Nodosilinea sp. FACHB-141: one gene and its partner. Each later gene encodes a partner of the first gene's protein in a complex. Links are inferred from orthologs where the notes say so. Each region holds a gene or a part of one and is shown on either strand. Other genes may lie near its edges.

Evidence for each region. Proteins that work in one complex are often made in the same cells at the same time.
Region 2: the proteins of pheS (region 1) and pheT are in contact, whole or in part, in a crystal structure (PDB 6P24), measured with the Escherichia coli proteins. The link is inferred for Nodosilinea sp. FACHB-141 from one-to-one orthologs.

What each region holds. Positions count from the first base shown.
Region 1 is NZ_JACJPP010000022.1:122,854-125,986, reverse strand. What follows is about bases 176-2,938. They hold pheS (phenylalanine--tRNA ligase subunit alpha), read left to right. Parts: upstream 176-937; coding sequence 938-1,939; downstream 1,940-2,938. Other genes in these bases: H6F59_RS22910 (Zn-dependent hydrolase), read left to right, coding at 2,276-2,938; surE (5'/3'-nucleotidase SurE), read right to left, coding at 176-819. Also shown: more of surE, read right to left, coding at 1-175; more of H6F59_RS22910, read left to right, coding at 2,939-3,133.
Region 2 is NZ_JACJPP010000011.1:185,927-188,983, forward strand. It holds pheT (phenylalanine--tRNA ligase subunit beta), read right to left. Parts: upstream 2,720-3,057; coding sequence 281-2,719; downstream 1-280. Other genes in the region: H6F59_RS09460 (DUF4349 domain-containing protein), read left to right, coding at 1-197.

The DNA of each region.
Region 1 (3,133 bases):
CAGCAGAGGCCGCTCACCCTGGGCTAAATCTAACAGATCGCCTACGGCAGTCAGGTTATATTGCAGCGGCGTAACCGAGATATAGCGATCGCGAATCGCTTGCACATCGGTCGGAATACCCGTCATGGCCTGAGTCAATTCGGGAGGCCAGCCTTGGTTAGGTAAGGGATCCTCGATGTCTTCGACGGCTTCCCCCGCTAGCCAGTAGTAGGTTTTGCCCCGAGGATCGAGGCGTTTTTCAAACTGGTCGAAATAGCGGCGAATGCCCTGGCGAGTAATCTTGGCCCCTTTGATCTCCGCTGCCGCCACCGCCGGCACGTTGACGTTGAGCAGCATGGGGCGCTCTAGGGGGAAACGATCGCGATCGCTTAGCAGATCGCGAATGAAGTCGGCAGCGGGGACGAAGCTGCCCTGGGTAAAGCTAGTCAGACTAACGGCGATCGCTGGAATGCCCTCCATTACCCCCTCCATCGCCGCCGACACTGTGCCGGAATAGACCACGTCGGTGCCCAGGTTAGCGCCGTGGTTAATGCCTGAGACCACAACCTCTGGGGGCGTTGCCATCAGCGCCCCCAGGGCCAGCTTGACGCAGTCGGCGGGGGTGCCAGAGCAACTCCAGGCTTCAATGTCATCTTTGAACACCGACTCGATCATCTCAGCACGAATTGGCTTGTGCATCGTGAGCCCATGGCCGGTAGCGGAACGCTCGCGATCGGGGCACACCACGGTAACCCGGTGACCCGCCGCCGCTAGGGTAGAGGCTAAGGTGCGCATCCCTAGGGCAAAAATACCGTCGTCGTTGCTGATGAGAATGTTCATGACTGTTCCCCCGCCACACTAAAATAATCAAAGCCCAAAGCTAGCCTAGAGCGCCAAGGTATTGCCCAGAGCTGGCCGGGCTAGCCTCCCTATATTGTTGTTGCACCATACACGCAGAATGACCGCCGCACCCACCTCGCTCGAAACCGACCTAATGGCCATGAAGGAGGCTGCTAGGAGCGCGATCGCCGCCGCCGCCACCCTAGATGAACTGGAGCAGCTGCGCATTGGCTACCTGGGCAAAAAGGGCCAACTCTCTAAAGTGCTGGGGGGCATGGGCAAACTCTCCGCCGAAGAGCGTCCCCGCATTGGTGCGTTGGCCAACGAAGTTAAAGAACTCATTCAAACCCAGCTTGATCAGGGCAAAAGTGCTTTAGAAGCCGCTCGCATTGAGGCTCAGCTGGCCACCGAAACCTTAGATGTCACTATGCCTGGCATCTTCCAACCCCAGGGCCGCATTCACCCCATCAATAGCATCATCGATCGCATCGTTGATATTTTTGTGGGGTTGGGCTATACCGTCGCCGATGGCCCCGAAATTGAGACTGACTACTATAACTTCGAAGCCCTTAACTTTCTGCCCGACCACCCGGCCCGCGATATGCAGGACACGTTGTACCTGCCCAATGGCCATCTGATGCGCACCCACACATCCAACACTCAAATTCGCTACATGCAGGCCAATGAGCCGCCCTTGAGGGCCGTTGCCATTGGGCGCTGCTATCGCCGCGACACAGTAGATGCCACCCACGCCGCCGTGTTTCACCAGATTGAGTTCTTCGCAGTGGATACAGACATTACCTTCACTGACCTGCGAGGCACCATCAAGGTGTTTCTAGAAGCGCTCTACGGCGAGATTCCCGTGCGGTTTCGGCCCAGCTTTTTCCCATTCACCGAGCCCTCTGCTGAAGTAGATGTAGAGTGGCAGGGCAAGTGGCTAGAGGTGCTGGGCTGCGGCATGATCGACCCCAACGTGCTGAAATCTGTCGGTTATGACCCTGAGGTTTACAGCGGCTTCGCGGCAGGACTAGGGGTAGAGCGCCTAGCCATGGTTCAGCACCAAATCGACGACATTCGCCGCCTTTACACCAGCGACCTGCGGTTTTTGCGACAGTTCTAAATACCTGCTAACCCTGGCCTGTTTAGGGGCAAGCTAGGGTTAGCTGAACCAAGTTCTTAAATGGCTGATGTGGCCCCCAGTTCAAAGCTCCGATTGCTTAGCGGTTCACCTATTCCGATACGGTAGGTCGCCGAGCTAAATCTCAGCGTTGCTGTTGCGGCTTCATTGGACCTTTCTAGCTATCGTTTCGCAGAAAGTTCTCTCTAAACAGAACTCTGCCAGGTCTCTGTATACAGTCTATTGTATACAGAGGCGTCACGGTTATATGATGGTCTGTAACGTTTTCTGGAGTCAAACGTTTCATCTCTTCACTGAACTCCTTTTAACTGAATACCTATGGCTCGCTTACAAACCCTTAGCATCAACGGCAAACGGCTCAATCAAAGCATTGACGATCTAGCCCAAATTGGGCAGCTCAGCAACGGCGGCATTTGTCGGCTGGCCTTTAGCTCAGAAGATATTCAGGGCCGCGAGCTGGTACGACGATGGATGGTAGAAGCAGGTTTGAGTACCTGTATTGACACCGCTGGTAACCTGATTGGTCGCCGCAATGGTCGCACCAACGCCCCAGCGATCGCCACTGGCTCCCATATCGACACAGTGCCCTGTGGCGGCAAATTTGACGGCAACCTGGGTGTGCTAGCGGGTATCGAAGTAGCCCGCACCCTTCAAGAAAACAACATCACCCTTGACCACCCCTTTGAGGTGATTGTGTTTGCCGACGAAGAAGACACTATGGTTGGCGGGCGTGCCATGGCCGGCACTGCCTCGCTCGATGCTGCCGACTACCACCGCAAAGACGGTCGCCCCATCGATGAGTGCGTCAACGCCGCCGGGGGAAATTGGGACCAGCTCTCTCTCTCCCAGCGCACTCGTGATGATATCTGTGCCTTTGTCGAACTCCACGTTGAACAGGGAGGAGTGTTAGAAACAGCTCAGAAACAAATTGGCGTAGTGCAGGGCATAGTGGGTATGCAGCGCTACCAAATCCACATCACTGGGCGGCCCAACCACGCTGGCACCACCCCTATGGATCAGCGTCAGGATGCTCTAGTAGCAGCAGCTCAGGTAGTTCTGGTGGTAAACCGTTTGGGCAAGCGCCCCCCCGCCCAGCAGGTGGCTACGGTGGGTGCTCTGCAAGTGTGGCCCAATGCTGACAACATTGTGCCAGGGCAAGTACAGTGCAGTATCGAC
Region 2 (3,057 bases), on another replicon or contig:
GTGAAACCCTCGACAACACCTGGGAATCGGCAACTCAATCGGTGAAAGCGTTTACCGTCAGCGGGCTAAAGCTAGCGCTCTGGCTGCTGGCCTTTAGCCCCTATTGGGTGCTGCTGGCAGCAGTGGGCTACGGTGGCTATCGGCTGTGGCACCATCACACCGCACAGCCCGAACCGGCTGAGGCAGACAATGGTTAAGGTCATGCCCTAGTTAGAGCTAACCCCACGTTCCCTAAGCGGAGCCGTTGGGAACACGGGGCGGTGGCATGTCGCTGCTGTAGTTAGCTGCGCAGCGTTACGCCAAACTGCTTCTCCAAGGTGGCGCGCACTTTTTGGTGCACAGGGTCTACCGTTTCATCGGTGAGGGTTTGGTCGGGGGAGCGGTAGACCAGACGAAAGGCCAGGCTGCGTTGCCCCTGGGGGACGCTTTCGCCTCGGTATTCGTCAAATAGGGCGACCGACTCCAGCAGTTTGCCCCCGGCTTTGGTCATGGTTGTCGTCAAGTCAGCGACGGTAACCTCGAGCGGAGCGTAGAAAGCCAGGTCGCGATCGCTGGCCGGAAACGTCGAGTATGCGGCAAACTTCACCGACCTTTGCAGCACTGGCACCAGGCAGGTCTCCAGCGCTGACCAGTTGAGCTGAAACACATACACCTCGGCGGGTAGCTCCCGCTGCTGGCGCAGCTGGGGATGGAGCTGACCAAAACGGCCTAGCTCTAACCGCCCCCGCACCCACAGCGATGCGGTTCGACCGGGGTGAAAGCGCGGGTCGGTGCTGTCGGCGCGGTAGTCAACCGTCAGGCCCAAGCGGCTAAAGACACCGTCGAGAATGCCTTTGGCCTCGTACCAGGTAAGGGGGCGATCTTGACCGCTGGTAACCCACTGACTCGATCGCCCATCACCGCCGACAATGCCGCCCAAGGCCTCAGCCTCATGAATGCCTGTTTCATCCTGCCAAAAAATATGGCCAATCTCAAAGCCATTGAGGGGGCCGTTTCCTTGGTTGAGGTTAAATTCGTAGGCATCGATCAGCCCGTCTACCAGATCCTGGCGCAGGGCAGAATATTCAGGGAAAAGCGGGTTGGCGAGGGTGACCTGGCGATCGCTAACCGGCTTAGTCAGCGAGTAGTGCAGCAACTCCGTCAGCCCAGCCGCCCGAAACGTCTCCCGCAGCTTGCGGCGCAGGGCTGCCTCCACCGACAAAAAGCCGCCGATCGCCTTTTGGGGCAGGGTGTCGGCAAAGTGGTTGTAGCCGTAGAGACGGGCCACTTCTTCAATCAAGTCCACCTCGCGCTCCAGATCGCGGTAGCGATAGGGGGGTACGGTTACGGCCCACACGCCCGTATCATCTGTTGGAGTTACCTGGCAGCCCAAGGTTTCTAGCAGCTTTTGAATGGTCTCAGGCGGCAGGTCTTGGGGCTGGTCACCCAGATTGATCACTTTGCCCAGTAGTTGGGCTACCCGGCTCAGCCGCAGGGTAATCACCCGCTCGGGAATGGCCGTCCCAAGGACAGTGGTGCCGGTGGTCTGGGCAACGACGGTGGCCCCAGCTAGCTCTTGTAGGAGTTGCAGGGCGCGATCGCAGGCCAGCCCCAGCTCTGCCGGGTTCACACCGCGCTCGTAGCGGGCCGAAGCCTCGGTACGCAACCCTTGGCTGCGGGCCGACTTGCGAATCGCCGCCGCGTCAAAAAAGGCGGCCTCTAGCATGATCGCCTGGGTGCCGTCGTGGACCTCAGTGGCTTCACCGCCCATCACCCCCGCCAGGGCCACAGGTTGGTCGTTGGCCGTAATCAATAGAGTCTCGGGCTGAAGCTGACGCTTTTGGCTATCTAGGGTCACTAGGGTTTCGCCGGGCTGAGCGTAGCGAACGCCGAGGTTGAGGGCGTCCCCAGTGGTTAGCAGGCGATCGCGGTCAAAGGCGTGTAGCGGCTGGCCCCACTCCAGCAGCACGTAGTTAGTTACATCCACAACATTATTAATGGGGCGAGTGCCTGCCGCCACCAGCCGCTGCTGCAACCACTGGGGCGAAGGGCCAAGGGCAATGTTCTCCAACACCGTGCCGATGTAGATTGGGCAGGCCTTCTCATCCGGGAGGGCGATCTCCGGAGCCGTGGTGCTTTTCGGTATTGCGGGCGCTTGGGTGATCGGCAGGTGCAGCTCGGCCCCCGTAATTGCCGCCACTTCGCGGGCAATGCCCACCATGCTGAGGGCATCGGCCCGATTAGCTGTCGAAGTGACATCGAGAATTACATCGTCTAGGCCGAGCAGGGGGCGCACATCTTGCCCCAGCTCTAGGCTGTCAGCCGCAAAAATATGGATGCCCTCAGAATCCTTCGCCAACCCCAATTCTGCTAGGGAGCAGATCATGCCCGCTGAGGGCACGCCGCGCAGCTTGCGGGGCTTGATGGTCAAATCTACGACCGGCAAATAGGTGTCAACGGTAGCCACCGCCACATAGATGTCGGCTCGCACGTTGGCAGCCCCGCACACTATAGTTGAACTATCGGCTTGGCCAATGTCGACCACGCATACGCTGAGCTTGTCGGCATCGGGGTGCGGGGTGCGCTCTACCACTCGGCCAACCACCACGCCATCGGCCCAAGTGCGTCTATCTTCAATGTCTTCGACCTCAAACCCGGCCATGGTTAGGGCATCGGCTAGCTCTTCGGCAGAAAGCTGGACATTGACGTATTCATTGAGCCAGTTCAGAGATATGCGCATGGTGGGGCTGTCTTGACCGTTAGAAAATCTAGAATGCTGTGGTTTATTGCCCAAACATTCTACCCCGTGGGCATTGCATCTACCCAAGGGCGCCAGCTCTCTACTGCACACCTGATTCACTATTGAGAATAGGAAGCAAGGGTTTATCGACTTTTCACATTTCCCCTGGATTTTGGGCAGAAGTATATATCCCTGTAGGTGAATGCTATAACCCCTCTCTGAAACAGGGAATAATTGGGGTAATGTGGCATTACCGAGAGGGGCCGGTCCCCATAGCTGCCGCGATCGCAGCCTTAGGGCTGCCCTGTTACTGCCCCGCTGCTGGTTAATTACCGCTT